Regions from separate parts of the Pseudomonas sp. GM24 genome, predicted to be linked through region 4. Evidence: predicted binding sites of a transcription regulator. Region 4 holds the regulator's gene; each other region holds the start of a gene.
The links. The regulator FliA, encoded in region 4, starts transcription of late flagellar genes. The targets are predictions, from matches to a motif close to CTAAAGTTTNNNNNNNNNNNGCCGNTAA.
Positions count from the first base shown of each region.

Region 1: a site for FliA is predicted at 2,493-2,520, ahead of PMI23_RS14765 (methyl-accepting chemotaxis protein). Genes of this name have one in related genera too.
Region 2: a site for FliA is predicted at 2,250-2,277, ahead of PMI23_RS16090 (flagellar protein MotY). Genes of this name have one in related genera too.
Region 3: a site for FliA is predicted at 3,814-3,841, ahead of motA (flagellar motor stator protein MotA). Genes of this name have one in related genera too.

Region 1 covers NZ_AKJR01000116.1:7,987-13,421, reverse strand. Annotated here, with positions in the region: gene PMI23_RS14775 (NorM family multidrug efflux MATE transporter) at 1-1,362, opposite strand, end outside; gene PMI23_RS14770 (LysR substrate-binding domain-containing protein) at 1,522-2,442, shown strand; gene PMI23_RS14765 (methyl-accepting chemotaxis protein) at 2,627-4,603, shown strand; gene PMI23_RS14760 (aldose 1-epimerase family protein) at 4,911-5,435, shown strand, end outside.
Region 2 covers NZ_AKJR01000132.1:27,212-32,646, reverse strand. Annotated here, with positions in the region: gene PMI23_RS16105 (hypothetical protein) at 1-404, shown strand, start outside; gene rnt (ribonuclease T) at 463-1,140, opposite strand; gene pyrC (dihydroorotase) at 1,137-2,183, opposite strand; gene PMI23_RS16090 (flagellar protein MotY) at 2,344-3,252, shown strand; gene PMI23_RS16085 (argininosuccinate synthase) at 3,382-4,599, shown strand; gene PMI23_RS16080 (hypothetical protein) at 4,732-5,435, opposite strand, start outside.
Region 3 covers NZ_AKJR01000039.1:63,387-68,821, reverse strand. Annotated here, with positions in the region: gene PMI23_RS06765 (hypothetical protein) at 1-398, opposite strand, end outside; gene asd (archaetidylserine decarboxylase) at 468-1,328, opposite strand; gene rhdA (thiosulfate sulfurtransferase) at 1,347-2,162, opposite strand; gene PMI23_RS06750 (HDOD domain-containing protein) at 2,205-3,743, opposite strand; gene motA (flagellar motor stator protein MotA) at 3,910-4,761, shown strand; gene motB (flagellar motor protein MotB) at 4,765-5,435, shown strand, end outside.
Region 4 covers NZ_AKJR01000174.1:2,075-7,509, reverse strand. Annotated here, with positions in the region: gene PMI23_RS19215 (chemotaxis protein CheA) at 1-750, opposite strand, end outside; gene PMI23_RS19210 (protein phosphatase CheZ) at 805-1,593, opposite strand; gene PMI23_RS19205 (chemotaxis response regulator CheY) at 1,612-1,983, opposite strand; gene fliA (RNA polymerase sigma factor FliA) at 2,150-2,890, opposite strand; gene fleN (flagellar synthesis regulator FleN) at 2,887-3,717, opposite strand; gene flhF (flagellar biosynthesis protein FlhF) at 3,834-5,174, opposite strand; gene flhA (flagellar biosynthesis protein FlhA) at 5,186-5,435, opposite strand, start outside.

The sequences.
Region 1 (5,435 bases), on a different contig from region 4:
CGCAGGCTCCAGCCGAATCATCCGCTTCATCTTCCATTCAAACGCCAGCGTCAGACTCACCGCCGCGCAGGCCAGGCCCAACGCCAAGCCCCACCAGACGCCCGTCGGCCCCCAGTTCAAGTGGAACGCCATCCACCACGCCGCCGGCGCGCCGATCAGCCAATAGCAGCCGAGCCCGACCAGAAACGTGGTCTTCGCATCCTTGAGCCCGCGAATGCAGCCCATGGCAATCGTCTGCGTGCCGTCGAACAGTTCAAACCACGCCGCCACTGCCAGCAGGCTCACCGCCAAGCGAATCACTTCGGCAAACGCCGGATTGTTGTGATCGAGGAACAACCCGACCAACTGATTCGGCAGCAACCAGAACACCATGGCGAAACCCAGCATCACCACGGCGCCAAAGACGATCCCGACCCGTCCGGACATCCGCGCATCGCTCAATTGCCCGGCACCGTAATGCTGACCGACGCGCATGGTGATCGCGTACGACATGCCCGCCGGCACCATGAACGCCACCGAGACGATTTGCAGAGCAATCTGGTGCGCACCCAACTGCGTGCTGCCCATCGTGCCCATGCACAGTGCGGCGAAGGCAAATAATCCAACTTCCACCGCATACGTGCCGCCGATTGGCAGGCCAAGGCGCCACAACTCTTTCAGGTACTGTCGATTCGGCCGCGACAGACCCGCGCGCAGCGGATAAGCGTCATACGCTGGATGCCGACGGATGTGCCAGGCCAGCGCCAGCGCCATGCAGTTGGCGACAATCGCCGTGACCAGGCCGATGCCCGTCAGGCCCATTTTCGGCAGGCCGAACATGCCGGTGATCAGCGCGTAATTGAGCAGGAAATTCGCCACCGTGCCGGCCAGGCTGATAACCATCACCGGTGTCGCCCGGCCGATTGCACTGGTGAAACCGCGCAGGGCCATGAAGCTCAGGTAGCCGGGCAGAGCGAAGGGCAGGGCGATCAGGAATTGTCCGGCGGCATTGACGTTGGTTTCGGTCTGGCCGAACAGCAGCAACACCGGTTTCAGGTTCCACAGCAGCAACCCGGCGCCCAGCGCCATCAGCCACGCCAGCCACAACCCGGCCTGAGTCAGCCGTGCTGCACCAATGATGTCACCGGCGCCCTTGCGGATCGCCACCAGCGTGCCGACTGCCGCAATCACGCCGATGCAGAAAATCGACACGAACGAGTAAGTCGCTGCACCGAGACCGCCGCCCGCGAGCGCTTCCGGACTCAGGCGCGCCATCATCAATGTGTCAGTCAGCACCATCAACATGTGCGCCAACTGTGAAGCAATCAACGGCCCTGCCAGCCGCAGAATGGCCCAGAGTTCGGTACGCACAGGATGCTGCATGGTCATCACCACTCGATTTTCAGAGGGAACAGGAGAGCGTCGATTCTCGGCGCTTGGCAGGCTTTGCACAAAGGGATAAAAAGGATGGGTGGCATGATTAAAACTCATCCTGGGCAAAGGGTTTAAGATTGGCTTTATCCCGCTATCGGAGCTTTCTGCATGTCTCGTCGTCTTCCTCCCTTGTATGCCCTGCGCGCATTTGAAGCGGCGGCGCGACATAGTTCGTTCACCCGGGCTGCCGAGGAACTGTCGATCACCCAGAGTGCGGTAAGTCGGCATATTCGGACCCTCGAAGATCACTTCGCCTGTCGGCTGTTTCATCGCAGCGGTCGCAATCTGCAACTGACCGAAGCGGCGCGGTTGCTGCTGCCCGGGATCCGCGAAGGCTTCAGTGCGCTGGAGCGGGCCTGCAATACCTTGCGTGCCGAGGACGACATTTTGCGCATGAAAGCGCCCTCGACCCTGACCATGCGCTGGTTGCTCGCGCGCCTGAGTCGCTTCCGCCATTTGCAGCCTGGCAACGAAGTGCAACTGACCAGTGCGTGGATGGACGTCGATTCGGTTGATTTCAACGATGAGCCGTTCGACTGCGCGGTGCTGTTGAGTGACGGGCATTTTCCGCCGGATTGGGAGGCGAGTTTATTGTTTCCCGAAGAGCTGATTCCGGTGGGGGCGCCAAACCTGCTGAATGATCAGCCGTGGGATCTGGCTCGACTGGCTTGCACCGAATTACTTCACCCGACACCGGACCGTCGCGATTGGCGCAGTTGGCTGGAACACATGGGGCTGTCCGATCAGGTGTCACTCAAGGGTGGGCAAGTGTTCGATACCCTCGAATTGGGCATGATCGCGGCGGCGCGCGGGTACGGTGTGTCGATGGGCGACCTGTTAATGGTCGCCGAAGATGTGGCGCAGGGAAGACTGAGCCTGCCGTGGCCAACCGCGGTCGCCAGCGGCTTGAATTACTACCTTGTGTGGCCAAAGACCCGCCCGGGAGGTGAACGTTTGCGCCGTCTCAGCGACTTTCTGCAAAGCGAAGTCCGCGCCATGGAGTTGCCGGCGGTCGCGCGCTTGAGCTGAAACGTTAGAGCCGCCACAATGCCGGCCTTGTGCCATAACCTTGTTTTCCGCTCAAGTATTTGGATCCACCGCCGAATACGTGCTTGTGGAACCGTCGTGCCGGTATCCACGATTCACCCCCACAACCAGAAAAATTTCCGAGTCGAGATCAAGGAGGATCCCGTGGCTCGGCCAGGAGCTGTCCATGTCTCAACCTCGCGCTCGGATCGCCTCGCAGCTGGGCCTCGCGCTCGCTGTAATACTGGCGATAGTTATCAGTGGCAGTACGGTGTTCGCCTTGCGTTCGCTGGACTCCGCCAACCTCGCCACTCGTGAAGAGCATCTGGCCAGTGAGGCGCGGCTGCTGGCCGACCAACTGAGCACCTTCCACGGCACGCTGCGTGAAAGCACCCAGCGCCTGAGCGGGCTGTTCGAGAAGCGTTTCAGCGCAGGTCTGAGCATTCACCCGAGTGAGCCGGTGAATGTTGCCGGCACCCAGACCCCGGGTCTGCATCTGGGCAGCGAAGTGCTGAACAACAACTTCAAGGAAGTCGACGAGTTCAAGCAGATGACCGCCGGCGTCGCCACCCTGTTCGTGCGCAGCGGCGAAGACTTCATCCGCGTCAGCACTTCGCTGACCAAACAGGATGGCACCCGTGCCATCGGCACCTTGCTCGATCACGCGCACCCGGCCTACGCGAAGTTGATGGCGGGGCAGGGTTACGTCGGTCGCGCCTTGCTGTTCGATCGCTCCTACATGACCCAATACACCCCGGTGCGTGATGGCAGCGGCAAGGTGATTGCGGTGCTGTTCGTCGGCTTCGATTACACCGACGCGCAGAACATCCAGTTCGATAACCTCAAGCGCTTCCGCATTGGCCAGAGCGGTTCGCTGGCGTTGCTCGACGAGCAAAACAAATGGCTGGTCGCGCCAGCGGGGGTGCAGGCGCTGGATCAAGCCGTTCCGGTGATCAAAGGTTTGGCTGCAAAGCCGGGCAAGGGTGAGTTCTGGAGCGACACCTCGGAAGATTTCTACAGCATTGCCGTGCCGTTCGATGGCGGACCATGGTCGGTCGTGGCGAGCATGCCGAAAGCTGAGATCCGCGCGGTGACCTGGAGCGTGGGTACGCAACTGGCCATTGGCAGTCTGTTGGCGATGCTGCTGGCGGTCGGATCTGTGGTCTGGCTGCTGCGCAGCAAACTGGCGCCTCTGGGGGATCTGGTGCGTCAGGCCGAGGCCTTGGGCGCCGGTGATCTGAGCGTGCGCCTGAACGTATCGAGCAACGACGAAATCGGTCAGCTGTCCCGCGCGTTCAACCAGATGAGCCAGGCGCTGTCGACCATGGTCGAGCACATCCGCCGCTCTTCGGAAGAGGTCAACAGCCGTGCCCAGGCCCTGTCCGGTTTGTCCGGCGGTGCCTATGAAGGCATGGAGCAACAATCTGGCGAAATCACCAGCATGGCCGGCGCGGTGGAAGAGTTCAGTGCGACGTCGTTGAACATCGCCGACAACATGGGCGCGACCCAGCGTCTGGCGCAGGAAAATGCCCAGCAAACGCAGATTGGCCGCAGCTCGATGGAAGAAGCGTCGTCCTCGCTGGAGCAAATCGCTGGCGCCCTGAACAGCACCGCCACCGTGATCAACACCCTCGGTCAGCGTTCGCAGGAAATTGGCGGCATTGTAGGTGTGATCACCTCGATCGCGGAGCAGACCAACCTTCTGGCACTTAACGCAGCAATCGAAGCTGCCCGTGCTGGTGAGCAGGGTCGTGGCTTTGCTGTGGTGGCCGATGAGGTGCGCAGCCTGGCCTCGCGCACCCGTCAGGCGACGGATGAAATTTCCAGCATGATCCACAGCATCCAGCAGGAAACCGGCAACGCGATCAGCACCATGGAGCAGGGTAATGTGCTGATGCAGGAAGGCTTGTCGCGCAACGCGAATGTCGCGTCGGCACTGGCGCGTATTGACGAGCAGAGCCGTTCGGCGGGGCAACAGTTTGCCGCGATTACCACGGCGACTCAGGAGCAGAGCAGCACCGCGACGTTGTTGAGCAGCAATTTGCAGAGCATTGCACTGGCCAACAGTGAGCAGCGTGAGGTTGTGTCGAACCTGGCTGTTACCGCCAAGGAGCTTGAGAAGCTGGCGGCGGATTTGCGTTCCGAGGTTGATCGCTTCCGTTGATGGGTGGCTGAAATCGCTATCGCGAGCAGGCTCACTCCTACAGGTATATTGCACTCCTACAGGTATATTGGTTGGTCTCCTACAGGTATATTGGTTGGTCGCCTACAGGTATATTGGTTGGTCGCAAACAGGTATATTGGTTGGTCGCAATTTTTGTGGTCACTGAAGATCCCTGTAGGAGTGAGCCTGCTCGCGATCGCCTCACTGCCAATCCTGGGTAAAACACTCGAGCTCTTTCTCTTTCATACTTGCTGAAACGTTTCCGCAGCGCTATAAAAATGGCACAACTCCAATAAAGGCTGCTGCCATGACCCCGCTCAAACTCGCCGTCGCTCTCGGCGCACTCTCTGCTGCTTCCCACGCCATGGCTTGGGATTACGTTCTTCTCGATGCCAACAAACCCGCGCAAAACTGGACCATCACCAGTGAGCAACTCGGCGTGAAAACCGACAAACCCTTCTCCGTAAGCCTGCGTACCTTGCACGGTGGCCGGCAGGAAGGCGTCAGCATTGTTGATATCGATAACGGCACGATGAAACTCTCGGTGGTGCCAACCCGAGGCATGAATGTCTTGCAAGCCTCTGTCGGCAATGTACGCATGGGTTGGGATTCGCCTGTCAAGGACGTGGTCAACCCGGCCTTTATCGAACTTAACGGACGCGGTGGGCTGGGCTGGCTGGAAGGTTTCAACGAGCTGGTGACCCGCTGCGGTTACGAGTGGGTCGGCCATCCCGGTATGGACAATGGTGAATTGCTGACCTTGCACGGACGCGCCGCCAACATCCCGGCCAGTACGGTCACGCTGCACATCGACGAAAAGCCGCCCTACGCC
Region 2 (5,435 bases), on a different contig from region 4:
TCAAACGCAGGGAACGCGATGCGGCGGTGATAGTAACGGCACGGACGTCCACAATCGAAATGGACTCATCGGAAGCCCGACCTCCGGTTTTCTCATTTGAGTATTTGCAGAATGGCTGGTGCATTCAGGATTGTGAGGCCGTCGAACGGTCGAAAATGCTTGAGCGTCTCAGGATCCTGGGAAAGATGCCTTGGAGAGAATTGCGCAAGGAGCATAGGCATCGGTATGGATGTGAAACAATTGAGAGAAACAGCCTGAAAGTGGGGATACCTGCTTTTTTAACAGGTGATGTCAGGTTGTTGGTGTTTCGGGCTTTCGAGCGTGTAGCGATGGTGGGTTACAAGAACCATCGGGTGTTTTACGTCGTGTGGATTGATCGAGAATTTAAGCTCTATAAGCATTAACAAAAAAACCGGCCCAAGTGGCCGGTTTTTTTTATGCGAGGGATTTACTCAACGAGGATCAGTCGTCGAAATCTTCCCAACCGCCCATCTGTTTCCAGCGGTTGACGATGCCGCAGAACAGCTCAGCGGTTTTCTCGGTGTCGTAACGCGCTGAGTGCGCCTCACGGCCGTCGAAATCGATGTCGGCTGCCTGACAGGCTTTCGCCAGTACGGTTTGACCGTACGCCAGACCGGCCAGCGTCGCGGTGTCGAAGCTGGAGAACGGGTGGAACGGGTTGCGCTTCATGTCCAGTCGCGCGACAGCGGCATTGAGGAAGCCAAGGTCGAAGCTGCTGTTGTGGCCAACCAGAATCGCGCGCTTGCAGCCATTGGCCTTCAACGCTTTGCGAATGCCACGGAAGATGTCGGTCAACGCGGTTTCTTCGCTGACGGCCATGCGCAGTGGGTGATCGAGCTTGATTCCGGTGAACTCCAGCGCCGCTGCTTCGATGTTGGCGCCTTCGAACGGCTCAACGCGGAAGAAGTAAGTGTGATCCGGGTAAACAAAACCCTTTTCATCCATGGCGATGGTGGTCGCGGCAATCTCCAGCAACGCATCGGTGGCCGAGTTGAAGCCGCCGGTTTCTACGTCGACGACAACCGGCAGGTAGCCGCGAAAGCGTGCTGCCATCGGGTGACGGGAACCGCCACCGCCACTTTGACCGTCCAGTTCGTCGTCGAAATGGTCTTCACTCACGCGTGTTCCTCCAGCAGGCGCCAGCGCAGTTTTTCACCGGCGCGCAGCGGGATAACGGTCAGCTCGCCGAATGGCAGGCTGGTCGGGGCGGTCCATTCTTCACGGACCAGGGTAATGCGATCGGTGTTTGCCGGCAGGCCGTAGAAACGCGGACCGTTGAGGCTGGCGAAGGCCTCGAGCTTGTCCAGCGCGTTACGCTGTTCAAAGGCTTCGGCGTACATCTCGATGGCGGCGTACGCGGTGTAGCAGCCGGCGCAGCCGCAAGCGGCTTCCTTGGCGTGCTGCGCGTGCGGCGCCGAGTCGGTACCGAGGAAGAACTTCGCGCTGCCGCTGGTGGCGGCATCGAGCAGGGCTTCCTGATGCGTGTTGCGCTTGAGGATCGGCAAGCAATAGAAGTGCGGCCGAATCCCGCCCACCAGCATGTGGTTGCGGTTGTATAGCAGGTGATGCGCGGTGATGGTCGCGCCAACGTTGGCCGAAGCCTCGTTGACGAACTGCACGGCATCGCCGGTGGTGATGTGTTCGAACACCACTTTCAGCGTCGGAAAACGCTCGACCACGCGGCGCATGTGCTCATCGATGAAAATCTTTTCGCGGTCGAACACATCGACGTCGCCACGGGTGACTTCACCGTGGATCAGCAGCGGCATGCCAACTTCGGCCATGGCCTCGATCGCCGGCAGAATCTTGTCGATGCTGGTCACGCCGGAGTCGGAATTGGTGGTTGCGCCGGCCGGGTACAGCTTGGCGGCGTAGACAAAACCACTGGCCTTGGCTTCACGAATCTCTTCGGGCTGGGTGCGGTCGGTGAGGTACAGCACCATCAGCGGCTCAAAGCGACTGCCGGCCGGGCGGGCAGCGAGAATCCGCTGGCGATAGCCGTCGGCTTCAGCGGCGTTGCGCACCGGAGGTACCAGGTTGGGCATGATGATCGCGCGGCCAAAAGTGCGCGCAACATCGGCAACGGTATTGGTCAACACGGCACCATCGCGAAGATGAATGTGCCAGTCGTCGGGACGCAGCAGGGTCAGGCGGTCGGACATGAGGGGATTCCAGGCGGGTCAAACTGAGGCGAATGCTACCGGAAAAGACTCTTGCAGGCACTCGCTATCAAGTTTTGCGGGAACCTTCCGATATCCCGTAGGTATGCCGTAAACATAGTGTGAATCGGTCTTTGTGTTTCAGAAGCCAATGGAGCCTCCCGTGCGCCAGCGTTATTTAGCCTTGCTCAGTGTGTTTGCCAGCTTTCCCGCGATGGCGCTCACGTACCAGACCCGTCTGGAGAACATTGAGTGGACGGTCGCCGGCGACAAGTTCGAATGTCGTCTGACCCAGCCGATCACCGATTTCGGTTCGGGTGAGTTCGTGCGCAAGGCCGGCGAGCAGGCGATATTTCGTCTGAATGCCTACAACGCCATGCTTGGCGGCGGTTCGGCGACGTTGCTGGCGGCGGCTGCGCCTTGGCAGCCGGGTCGTGGTGACATCAATCTCGGCTCTGTGAGGCTTGGCAGTGGCAACGTGCTGTTCAGCAGTTCGCAGTCGCAGGCCGGCGGTTTGATCAGCGGCCTGCTGGACGGACGCAGCCCGGTCGTGCGTCGCGCGTCTGGCGATGGCCGTGTCTCGGAAGTGCGTTTATTGCCGGTGAAATTCAGCAAGGCGTTTAACGACTATCAGACCTGTGTAGCGAAATTGCTGCCGCAGAATTTCGACCAGATCAAGCAATCGCAGATCGGCTTCCCCGGCGAAGGCGTTGATCTGGACGCCGCCGCCAAGGCCAAGCTGCAAGTGATGCTCGAATTCATGAAGGCCGATCCGACGGTCAATCACATCGAACTCGATGGCCATTCCGACAACAGCGGTAATCGTCTGACCAACCGTGAACTGTCGCGCCGCCGAGCGCTGGCAGTGGTCGACTTCTTCAAGGCCAATGGCATCGCCGAATCGCAGATCACAGTACGTTTCCATGGTGAACAATACCCATTGGTTCCGAACACCAATGCGGCCAACCGGGCGAAGAACCGTCGGGTTGCGGTGAAGCTTGCACGCGTGGCGCCAACCACCGCTCCAGCGCCTCAGGCGAGCACCCCAGCCAGCACAGCAGCGACTTCCTGACCCGCCGGTCATCGTCGCGCTGTCGACAGATTCTGTCGCTTTGTCGTCTTAAGCTGTCGCGCCTCTGTAAATTATCGCGTTTGAGCGGTAGACTCCTCGGCTTTCCGTAGAACCCCGTGGAGTGATGGCATGGCGGACGTAAACAAGGTCGTTCTGGCGTATTCCGGCGGCCTGGACACTTCGGTGATCCTCAAGTGGCTGCAGGATACTTATAACTGTGAAGTGGTGACCTTCACCGCTGATCTCGGTCAAGGCGAAGAGGTCGAGCCGGCCCGCGCCAAGGCTCAGGCCATGGGCGTCAAAGAAATCTACATCGACGATCTGCGCGAAGAATTCGTGCGTGATTTCGTGTTCCCGATGTTCCGCGCCAACACCGTTTACGAAGGCGAGTACCTGCTGGGTACTTCCATCGCACGTCCGCTGATCGCCAAGCGTCTGATCGAAATCGCCAACGAAACCGGCGCTGACGCCATTTCCCATGGCGCTACCGGTAAAGGCAACGACCAGGTGCGTTTCGAACTGGGTGCCTACGCACTCAAGCCTGGCGTTAAAGTGATTGCCCCTTGGCGTGAGTGGGACCTGCTGTCCCGCGAGAAGCTGATGGACTACGCCGAGAAGCACGCGATCCCGATCGAGCGTCACGGCAAGAAGAAGTCTCCGTACTCGATGGACGCCAACCTGCTGCACATCTCCTATGAAGGCGGCGTGCTGGAAGACACCTGGACCGAGCACGAAGAAGACATGTGGAAATGGACCGTCTCCCCGGAGAACGCTCCTGACAAAGCGCAATACCTGGAACTGACCTACCGCAACGGCGACATCGTTGCACTGGACGGCGTCGAAATGACTCCGGCCACCGTGCTGGCGACACTGAACAAAATCGGTGGTGCCCACGGTATCGGCCGTCTCGACATCGTCGAGAACCGTTACGTCGGCATGAAGTCCCGTGGTTGCTACGAAACCCCGGGCGGCACCATCATGCTGCGCGCTCACCGCGCCATCGAATCGATCACCCTGGACCGCGAAGTCGCTCACCTCAAAGACGAGCTGATGCCGAAATACGCCAGCCTGATCTACACCGGTTACTGGTGGAGCCCAGAGCGTCTGATGCTGCAGCAGATGATCGACGCTTCGCAGGTCAACGTGAACGGCGTTGTGCGCCTGAAGTTGTACAAAGGCAACGTGATCGTCACTGGCCGCAAGTCCGACGATTCGCTGTTCGATTCCAACATCGCGACCTTCGAAGAAGATGGCGGTGCTTACAATCAGGCTGACGCTGCGGGCTTCATCAAGCTCAACGCGCTGCGCATGCGCATTGCTGCCAACAAGGGCCGCAAGCTGTTCTAAGCGTTGCAGACTGACGTGCAATGAAAAGGGCGGCCTTGTCATCGAGACAAGGCCGCCCTTTTTGCTTGATTCTTTGGCGGTTTCTGTTCGGGTCATGTTCAGGTTTTCGCACGTGTGGCAACGACTCTGCCTTCATGCTCGCCCCAGTAGTGTCACCGCTTGTGAGCAAAGGTTATAAACAATACACAGCGTGTTGCCAGAGCCTTTTTTTATGTGCCTGATTTGCAGCAGTGCATTTTGCGTCAGTAAAACATCGGACACATGATTGGAAAGAAAGACGACCACACGGGCAGTTTTCCTGTCCAGGTTGCGGATATTTTCCACTATCGTGGCTAACTCTCTCGATGCATCGACATCCCTGGCGTCTATGAGATGGAGATTGCTGATCGACGCGGGCAACTGAATGTTGTGCTGAACAATCAGGCTCGGTTTTGCGTTGATGTCCGCAGGCGGGTCAGGTGCGTTGTGTACTTTGCACGAGTCTTTGCATTCGACAGTGCCCGATTCGCTCGGCACGATACAACTGGAGAATCCGAATGTACCTGGTGTGACAGGTTCTTGCATCGAGGTGTTTCGTTTGTTCTCGCGATCACTGATATCGATTACTTTCAGGAAGTTCTTGTCTTTACCGAAATCGGAAGGTGAATAGAGGGAGCGGTAGTTGAAGTTCAAAGTGATAAAGAAAAGAAATAACAAGTAAAATGGAAAGCTGATCAAGAACCACACATAAATTTCCCTGTCCTCGTTGTCAAGGAAAGGCAGAGACACGGCGGCTGATGTTTCAGAGATGGCCGCAAATATGGCAATGACGGTCATTGGATTGCTAATCTTCTTTT
Region 3 (5,435 bases), on a different contig from region 4:
GCGCGATCCTTGCTGTACTTCGGCGCAATCCGCAGCACGATCTGTTTATAGCCGATGGCCAGATGGCTTTGCAGCGCCTGGCACAGATTGCTGATTTTGCGCGAACGTTCGTCGAGCATGATCGCTTGATGCAGGAAGTGTCGTTCCAGATGCTGGCAGACGAAATAAACCTCGGGGCGCAACAGCTCCAGCAGGTTGAGGCGGTTGTCGCTGGGTGTGAGCAATTGGTTGAGTTCGCCCAGGCCTTGATACAGCAGGCGAGCGGTTTCGCCGATGTTGGCCTTGGGCAGGCCGGCGATCCAGCGCTTGAGGTCGCGCGGGGTGGCTTCGCAAAACGACAGGCGCGATTGCGTCGGGATCGAGGCGCGCAACGGTGGGGGAGAGATGGTCTGGCTCATGCCAAAAACCATAGCAGCAAATAGTGGAATCTGCGGGACCAGCACAACGCTGCTCCCGCAAAATCTGCATCAGGCTTTTGGCAGCGCCAGGCCTTGGCCCATCTGCACCGGCGAACCTGCCGCCAGCTCTTCAGCCCATTTCACCTGATCCGGCCCAAACAGCACGATGGCGGTCGAACCCAGTTTGAAGCGCCCCAGTTCCGCGCCTTTTTCCAGATGAATAGGCGCACGCGCAGCTTCGTCGTAGCGGAAGGTTTTCAGTTCGCGCTTCGGCGGCGTGACCAGACCGGCCCACACGGTTTCAATCGAAGCGACAATCATCGCGCCCACCAGCACCACGGCCATCGGCCCGCGCTCGGTGTCGAAGATGCACGCCACACGCTCGTTACGGGCGAACAGTTCCGGGACGTTTTCGGCGGTGGTCTGGTTGACCGAGAAAATCCGGCCCGGGATGTAGACCATTTCGCGCAGGGTGCCGGCCAGCGGCATGTGCACGCGGTGGTAGTCCTTTGGCGACAGGTAGATGGTGGCGAAGTCGCCGCCCATGAACGGCGCCGCATTGGCCGCATCACCGCCGAGCAGTTCCAGCACGCTGAAGCTGTGGCCCTTGGCCTGGAACACGCGACCGTGCTCGATCGGGCCGAGCTGGCTGACCGCACCGTCGGCCGGGCTGAGGATCGCGCCCGGGGTTTCGTCCAGCGGACGCGCGCCGTCTTTCAGAGCGCGGGTGAAGAAGGCATTGAAGTGCTCGTAAGCGGTCAGGTCTTCGACCAGTGCTTGCGACATGTCCACCTGGTAACGCTTGGCGAACCACTGGGTAAAGGCATTCTTGAACCAGCGCACGCGGCATTCGGCAACGCAGCCGGCCAGGCGCGACAGCAGGTGATGAGGCAGCAGGTACTGGCTGAGGATAAACAGACGCTCTTTCATTAGTTGTCCTTAAAAACCTTAAATCTCGACGGGCGTGTCAGGATGGTTGCCCCATTCGCCCCAGGAACCGGCGTAGCCCTTGACCCGCGGATAACCGAGGGATTTGGCCACCAGATAAGTGAAGCCCGACCGGTGATGGGTCTGGCAGTGGGTAATGATTTCTTTGTCCTTGGTGATCCCGAGGTCTTCGAGGATCTGCGGCATGTCGGTGCGAATGCGCAGCTGACGGGCCTTGTCCATGCCGGCAGTCCATTCGAAATTGACCGCGCCGGGGATGTGCCCAGCCTTGGCGGCCAGCACTTTCTCACCGGAATACTCCAGCGGCCCGCGCGCATCCCAGATCGCCAGATCAGCAGCACCGAGACGGCTTTGCAAATATTCGCGCGTGGCAGTCGGCCCGTCGTGCAAGGTCAACGGCAGCGGGCCACCGACGGCTGCAGGCACCTGGATCGACATCGGCATGCCATCTGCCAGCCATGCCGGCAGACCACCGTCTATATAGTGGTACTTGTCGTGACCGATCACGTCGAGCAACCAGATGAAGCGCCCGGCCCAGCCGCCGCCCTCGTCGTCATAGACCACGTAGACCGCATCTTTGCGGTGGCCCAGTTCACCGAACAGAGCTTCCAGATCGGCTTTGGCCGGCAGCAGGCCCGGCGCCGGCGGCTGACCGAGCTGGGTGCGTTTCGGGTCGACAAAGCGTGCGCCGGGCAGATGACCTTCGGTGTAGCGGGCAGCGCTGGTCAGATCCACCAGAATCAGTTCAGGGGAATCGAGGCGCGGGAGCAGGTCGCTCGGCTCGATGACGAGCGGCAAGCCAGAGAAGTCAGACATGTGAGGTCTCCAGAGCACAAAGGGGGGAATTGTAGCGCAGCCTCATCGGCCACGGCTGCTAAAGCTGTGCAGGGCTTTTTCGATGCACTGCGCGGTTTTGCCAAAGGCCTGCACGGTGATGTCGGCGAACGGCCCGCCGCCCTGATCGGCGACGACGATCATGATCACTCGCCCGTTGTTGACCAGTGAACGCAGGAACAGATGCTCGCCGCGAAACAGCGTGCGCAGGCTCGCTGGCAGCAGGGCGGAGAATTGCGCATCGTTCTCTGGAGTGATGCGTACCTGCGCCTGTTGCGCAAGCAGCCGTTGCAGGACCTTGCTCTGACCGACGACAAAATTCAGCGCCGCCGCTTCTTTCGGCAGCCCGGCGGTTTGATGCACGCGCAGATTGGACTGCGTGCGGTCGGCCATCAGGATCATTACGCGGCGCATGCCGCTGGCGACCAATGCGTCGCGAGCGGCGACCGTCAGGCTCATGGCATTGGTGAAGCGGCTCGGTTCTGCGAGCAGTTCGGCGCATTGCTTGCGCCACTGGCCCAGGTCTTCAGCGGTGGGCGCGGCGGCCGGCAACATGCCGGCCGGCAAACGACGGGTGCCCCACGGCCACAGCAACGAAACCGCCGGGTGCCACAAGTCCGGCATCGCATGATGACGCGCGCTGTTGGCGGCTTGCTGGTGCAACTGTTGTTGCACCTCGTCCATGGAAATCTGCAGATACAGGCTGGTCAGGTACTGCCAGCGTTCGCTGTGCGGACTGTCCCAGGCCTGTTGCGCCGACAGTGCCAGACCGTTGGCCAGCAGCACGGTGTTGGCCGGCTGATTGAGCCAGCGGCGCAGGGTCGGATCATCGTCGAGGCGGTTTTGCTGGCGCAGCGGATGTTCGCTGTCACGGGCGATGCGCAGGACTTTGACCAGTTCGCGCTGTTCGCTGAGCAGCAGTTTATAGCCCTGCTGCACCCAGATCGGCAGGTGCCAGACTTGCACCAGCGCCTCGGCGATTTTCAGCAGGCGCACGCCGAACAATTGCTTCTCGACCACGCGCGCCGATTCGCCCTTGTGGATAACCCGCAGTTCCCATTCTTCAAGCAATTGCGGATAGGTCAGCGCCAACGGCCACAGCGGCGACAGAAACAGCAGGCTGCCCCAATGAATGTCCTGCCACAGCCGCGCCAGGCGACTGGCGAAAAAACCGTTGGCCTGTTGCGTCGCGTGCTGGCTGATCATCTGCAATTGGCGCAGGGCCTTGGGGATTTGCATCTGCGGTTCAGCGGGCAGGCGCGCCAGTAGTTCTTCGGTCCGTGCCAGGCCCAGACGATTGATCGCCACCTCGAGATTTTCCGCTGGTGTGGCCATGGTGCCGTGGGTGTGACGATTCGCCTCACGGATGATGCTCAAGGCCAGTGCCGGGCTGTCCTGCATCAGGTCGGCGATGTCGCGCAGCGAGCTGCGATTGTCACGGATCGCGCGGCAGACTTTGTCGTGAGCCTCTTGCGGCACGGGCAGTCGCACGCCATCGAGCAACTTTACCCAGCCGTCGAGCGTGGTCGGTTTTGCGTGTGGGACGTTCGTTTCATTAGCCATGTCTGGACGGGATCTTCACTGACTGTAGACGCGCCCGGCATGGGCTAAATTGGCTTTTCGCCTGAACTGGCTATAGTCTGGCGCAGTTTTGCCGATAAGTAGAAGAAGAGATTTTTTAACTTCCGAATATGACCTTGAACCCGACTTAAGTAAGTACTTTCTACCTATGGCTAAAATTATCGGCATCATCGTCGTATTCGCGAGCGTGCTCGGCGGATACGTGCTCTCCCACGGCAAGATTGCCGCCCTGATCCAGCCCTTTGAGGTGTTGATCATCGGTGGTGCGGCACTGGGTGCATTCCTCCAGGCCAACCCCGGCTACATGACGATGCACGTGCTCAAGAAATCCCTGAGCATGTTCAGTTCGCGCTTCAGCCACACGTTCTATCTGGAAGTGCTCGGGCTGATCTACGAGATCCTCAACAAGAGCCGCCGCGAAGGCATGATGGCCATCGAAGGCGACATCGAAGACGCCGCTGCGAGCCCGATCTTCGCCAAGTACCCGGCGGTGCTCAAAGACGAGCGCATGACCGCGTTCATTTGCGATTACCTGCGCATCATGTCGTCCGGCAACATGGCCCCGCACGAGCTGGAAGGCTTGTTCGACATGGAACTGTACAGCCTCAAGGAAGACCTTGAGCATCCATCCCACGCGGTGAACGGCATCGCCGACGCCATGCCGGGCTTCGGTATCGTCGCGGCGGTACTCGGTATTGTGGTGACCATGGCCTCGCTGGGTGAAGGTGACCAGAAGTCCATCGGTCTGCACGTCGGTGCGGCATTGGTTGGTACCTTCTTCGGTATTCTCGCGGCCTACGGTTTCTTCGGCCCGCTGGCGCATTCCCTGGCCCACGATGCCAAAGAAGAGCTGAACGTCTACGAAGCCATCAAGGCCTCGCTGGTGGCTTCGGCTTCCGGCATGCCGCCATCGCTGGCGGTCGAGTTTGGTCGCAAGGTGCTGTACCCGGCCCACCGTCCAAGCTTTGCCGAGCTGGAACAAGCCGTTCGCGGTCGCTAAGAAATGGAAAATAATCAGCCGATTATCATCAAGCGCGTCAAGCGCATAGCCGGCGGGCATCACGGCGGGGCGTGGAAAATCGCCTTCGCCGACTTCGCCACGGCGATGATGGCGTTCTTCCTGGTGCTGTGGTTGCTGTCCACCGCCACACCGGAGCAGAAGATCGCCATCGCCGGTTACTTCAAAGACCCGGTCGGCTTCTCCGAAAGCGGCACGCCTTACATCATCGACCTGGGCGGCACGCCGACCCTGGCCCCGGAAAACACCCTCAACCCGGAAGTGAAGTCGCAACCGCAGCCTGACAAGGTCACGGTCGACACCGAGCAGGTTGAAGGCATGGCCGAGCAGGTCGAGAAGGAACGTCTGGAGCTGCTCCTGCAAGAACTGCAGAACAAGGTCGACGAGAACCCGCAACTGCAGAAATTCAAGGATCAGATTCTCTTCGAGATCACGCCGAACGGCTTGCGTATCCAGATCATGGACGCCGAGAACCGGCCGATGTTCGACTCCGGTTCTGCACGCCTGAAGCCGTACTTCGAAGACATCCTGCTGGCCATGGCTGACACCATCAAAGCCGTGCCGAACAAGATCAGCATCAGCGGCCACACCGATGCCAAGCCTTACACCGGCACGGGCGATTTCGGTAACTGGGAGCTGTCGGCCAACCGTGCCAA
Region 4 (5,435 bases):
ATGCAACTGATCGAGCAGTGCTTCGAATTCGTCGTCGGTGATGTCTGAGCTGTCGCCCTTGGCCGGTGCCGCAGCAGCTGCCGCAACTGGCGCAACCGCGTCCACCGCGAACTGGCCTTTGCCGTGCAACTGATCGAGCAATGACTCGAACTCGGCATCGGTGATTTCATCGCTCGCGGCTTCAGCGGCCGTTTGCGCAGGGGCAGCAGCGGCCGGGGCTTCGGCTTCGGCCTTGACGGCGTTCAGCGAGTCCAGCAGTTGCTCGAATTCGTTATCAGTGATGTCGCCCGAGGAATCGCCTTCAACGACCAGTTCTTCGATCATCTCGGCCACCGGCGAAGCCGGGGCTGCGTCCGCCGCTTGCGGTTCGGCCAGGCGCGCCAGGGCGGCCAGCAGCTCCGGCGTGGCGGCGGTGATCGGAGCACGCTCGCGGACTTCGCTGAACATGCTGTTCACCGCGTCCAGTGCTTCGAGGACAACGTCCATCAGTTCTGCATCAACGCGACGCTCACCCTTGCGCAGGATGTCGAACACGTTTTCGGCGATGTGACAGCACTCCACCAGCTCATTGAGCTGAAGGAAGCCGGCGCCCCCTTTTACAGTGTGGAAACCGCGAAAAATTGCGTTGAGCAGATCTGCGTCATCCGGACGGCTTTCCAGCTCGACCAGTTGTTCGGACAGTTGCTCAAGAATCTCGCCGGCCTCAACCAGGAAATCCTGAAGGATCTCTTCATCGGCGCCGAAGCTCATTAATGGGGTGCTCCTACAGGTCTAAAAACCCAAAAAACCTAAAATTCCAAAACTCTAGAACCCGAGGCTGGATAACAAATCGTCCACATCGTCCTGACCGGACACAACGTCTTCTCGTTTATCGGCATGAATCTGCGGACCTTCACCCTGCGAGAGATGTTTTTGTGGATCTTTTTCTGCAAGCATCGCGGCGCGGTCATGTTCGATGCCCGCAAAGCGGTCGACCTGACTGGCCATGAGCACGAGTTTGAGCAAATTGCTTTCGACTTCGGTGACCAGTTGGGTCACACGCTTGATCACCTGACCGGTCAGGTCCTGGTAATCCTGGGCCAGCAGGATGTCGTTGAGATTGCTCGACACCGCACGGTTGTCCGTGCTGCTGCGTGACAGAAAACCGTCGACCCGGCGCGCCAGTTCACGGAACTCTTCAGCCCCGACCTCGCGACGCATGAAGCGGCCCCAATCGGCGCTCAAGGTCTGGGCTTCATCAGCCAGACTATTGACCACCGGCGTGGCGCTTTCCACCAGATCCATGGTGCGGTTGGCCGCGGCCTCTGTCAGCTTGACCACATAGCCCAGGCGTTCGGTGGCGTCGGTGATTTGCGACACTTCCTCGGCCTGCGGCATGTTCGGGTCGATCTGGAAGTTGACGATCGCACTGTGCAGTTCACGTGTGAGCTTGCCCACTTCCTGGTACAGGCCACGGTCACGGGTCTGATTGAGCTCATGGATCAGTTGCACAGCGTCGCCGAACCTGCCTTTTTCAAGGCTTTCGACCAGTTCGACCGCGTGTTTTTTCAGGGTCGACTCGAAATCGCCCTGTGAAGATTCGTTATGCTCCATAGCTCCCCCGCGCGTTCATCAGCCGATGCGTTCGAAAATCTTCTCGATTTTGTCTTTCAACGCCTGAGCCGTGAAAGGTTTGACTACGTAGCCGTTTACACCGGCCTGAGCGGCTTCAATGATCTGCTCGCGCTTGGCTTCTGCAGTCACCATCAGCACTGGCAGGTGCTTGAGCTTTTCATCGGCACGCACGTGGCGCAGCAGGTCGATACCGGTCATGCCCGGCATGTTCCAGTCCGTTACCAGAAAGTCGATGCTGCCGCTGTTGAGCACTGGAATGGCAGTCACGCCATCGTCAGCCTCGACGGTGTTGGTGAACCCAAGATCACGCAGCAGGTTCTTGATGATCCGCCGCATCGTTGAGAAGTCATCAACGATGAGGATTTTCATGTCTTTGTTCAATTCGACCTCCAAGCAGTCTTAAACGCGCCCAGCACCTGGACGCGCCACTTCAATCAATCGGCTTAGCACTCGAAGACTGTCTGGAGCACAACAGAGCAAGACCGGTGCCGTTCATCACCGCACCAGCCTCGTTCGCAGTGTCCCCACACCGCCTTCAGCGCGCTCGCCACTCCCCCAAACGCCCCCGCAAACGGGCCGCGCACTGGCTGTGTAACTGGCTGACCCGCGATTCACTGACGCCAAGGACTTCACCGATTTCCTTGAGGTTCAGCTCTTCGTCGTAGTACAGCGCCAACACCAGTCGCTCACGCTCCGGCAAATTGGCAATCGCGTCCGCCAACGCAGCCTGGAAACGTTCATCTTCCAGATCGCGCGACGGCTCAAGATGAGCACTCGCGCCATCCTCGTGCAGCCCTTCGTGTTCGCCGTCCTGCAGCAGGTCGTCGAAACTGAACAGGCGGCTGCCCAAGGTGTCATTCAAAATCCCGTAGTAATCGTCGAGACTCAATTGGAGTTCGGCTGCAACCTCGTGATCTTTAGCGTCACGGCCGGTTTTAGCTTCAATTGAGCGAATTGCGTCACTGACCATACGGGTATTGCGGTGAACCGAGCGTGGCGCCCAGTCCCCTTTGCGCACTTCGTCGAGCATCGCGCCGCGGATTCGAATGCCCGCGTACGTTTCAAAACTGGCGCCTTTGCTGGCGTCATATTTGGTCGAGACTTCGAGCAGACCGATCATTCCGGCCTGGATCAGGTCTTCGACCTGCACACTCGCCGGCAAACGCGCCAGCAAGTGGTAGGCAATGCGTTTGACCAGTGGCGCGTAACGCTCGATCAGTTCGTACTGCGCGTCACGTGCCGACTTCTTGTAGTAGTTCATACCGCTTGCGGTCATAGCACGGGCCCTGCCGTTTGCTGCACGAGGCGCTCGACGAAAAACTCAAGGTGGCCACGCGGGTTGGCGGGCAGCGGCCAGGTGTCGACCTTCTGCGCGATCGCCTTGAACGCCAGTGCGCACTTGGAACGCGGGAAGGCTTCATACACCGCACGCTGCTTCTGCACCGCTTTACGCACGCTTTCGTCGTAAGGCACGGCGCCGACATATTGTAGGGCCACGTCAAGGAAGCGATCCGTGACCTTGGTCAACTTGGCGAACAGGTTGCGCCCTTCCTGCGGGCTCTGCGCCATGTTGGCGAGGACGCGGAAGCGGTTCATGCCGTAATCGCGGTTGAGCAATTTGATCAGCGCGTAGGCGTCGGTAATGGACGTCGGCTCGTCGCAGACCACCAGCAACACTTCCTGGGCTGCGCGCACGAAACTGACTACCGAGTCACCAATACCCGCAGCGGTGTCGATCACCAATACGTCGAGATTGTCGCCGATGTCGCTGAACGCCTGAATCAGGCCGGCGTGTTGCGCCGGACTCAGGTGGACCATGCTCTGCGTGCCGGACGCCGCCGGCACGATGCGAATGCCACCGGGGCCTTGCAACAGCACGTCGCGCAATTCGCAACGGCCTTCGATGACGTCGGCCAGCGTGCGCTTAGGGGTCAGCCCCAACAATACGTCAACGTTCGCCAGACCGAGGTCGGCGTCCAGCAGCATGACCCGACGGCCAAGCTCTGCCAGCGCCAGCGACAAGTTCACTGACACGTTAGTCTTGCCGACGCCACCTTTGCCGCCGGTCACCGCGATCACCTGTACGGGATGCATGCTGCCCATGTTATTTCTTTACCTTGTCTTGCATAGACGGAGGCCACATTACTGGCTGCGCGTTCACAACCGGAACAATGCATGGCAGACCATCGATGTAGGTACAAAAACTGTTCATGAATACCTCAGCCTACCTGCTTGGTCGGGCTGTGATAGATATCAGCGAACATGTCAGCCATGGCTTCTTCGCTGGGTTCTTCCTGCATTTGCACGCTGACGGCGCGGCTGACCAGTTGATGACGACGCGGCAGATGCAAATCATCCGGAATCCGTGGGCCATCGGTCAGGTACGCGACCGGCAATTCATGACTGATCGCCAGGCTCAACACTTCGCCAAGGCTGGCCGTTTCATCCAGTTTAGTCAGGATGCAGCCGGCAAGCCCGCAACGCTTGTAACTGTGATAAGCGGCGGTTAGAACCTGTTTCTGGCTGGTGGTTGCCAAGACCAGATAATTTTTTGACCGAATGCCACGCCCGGCCAGACTTTCGAGCTGCATGCGCAGGGCTGGATCGCTGGCTTGCAGGCCGGCAGTATCGATCAGCACCACGCGTTTGCGCAGCAGTGGATCCAGCGCCTGCACCAGCGATTGGCCCGGATCGACGTGGGTCACCGGCACATTGAGAATGCGACCCAGCGTCTTCAGCTGTTCCTGAGCGCCGATACGGAAACTGTCCATGCTCACCAGCGCGACATTCTGCGCGCCGTATTTCAGCACATAACGCGCGGCAAGCTTGGCCAGCGTAGTGGTCTTGCCCATGCCGGCCGGGCCGACCATGGCAATCACACCGCCCTCTTCCAGCGGCTCGACTTCCGGTACGGCAATCATCCGTGCCAGGTGCGCGAGCAACATGCGCCAGGCCTGACGCGGCTCTTCGATATCGGTGATCATCGCCAGCAGATCGCGCGACAACGGGCCGGACAGGCCGATACGTTGCAGACGGCGATACAGATTGGCCTGCGCCGGACGGCTGCCTTGCAGCTGATTCCAGGCCAGGGTACCGAGCTGGACTTCCATCAGCTCGCGCAGGCTGTTCAATTCAAAACGCATCGAATCCAGTGCGCGCGGATCAACACCGCCGGAAGACTGCGCAGGTGCCGGGGCTGGACGCGCCGGAGCGGCGTAGGTCGGCTCGGTCAGCGGTTCAGCTGCGGTCAGCGGCAGGCCGGCCGTCAACGGCAGGCCAGCGAAAATCTGGCGATTGCTGTTGCCATCGGCTTCGCCACGCAGGCTCAACTCGGCCTGAGCGGTGACGATGCGCGACTGGGTCTTGCGCAGCTCGTCTTCGAGCTCCATGTTCGGAACCCGTGGCGCCAACGCCGACAATTTGTAATCCAGTGCCGCCGTCAGCTCGACACCGCCGGCAATGCGGCGGTTGCCAATAATGGCGGCATCAGCGCCCAGCTCATCACGAACCAGCTTCATGGCCTGACGCATATCGGCGGCAAAGAAACGCTTAACTTGCATAAACCACTACCTCAGCCGTTGGGCCCTACTGTCGCAACGATGGTCACTTGCTTGTTGTCCGGTATTTCCTGGTAGGCCAGCACATGCAGTCCAGGGACTGCGAGGCGGCCAAAGCGCGAGAGCATCGCGCGGATCGGGCCAGCGACCAAAAGGATCACCGGCTGACCTTGCATTTCCTGACGCTGCGCCGCTTCGATGAGCGAACGCTGCAGCTTCTCGGCCATGCTTGGCTCCAGCAGAACGCCCTCTTCCGAGCCTTGT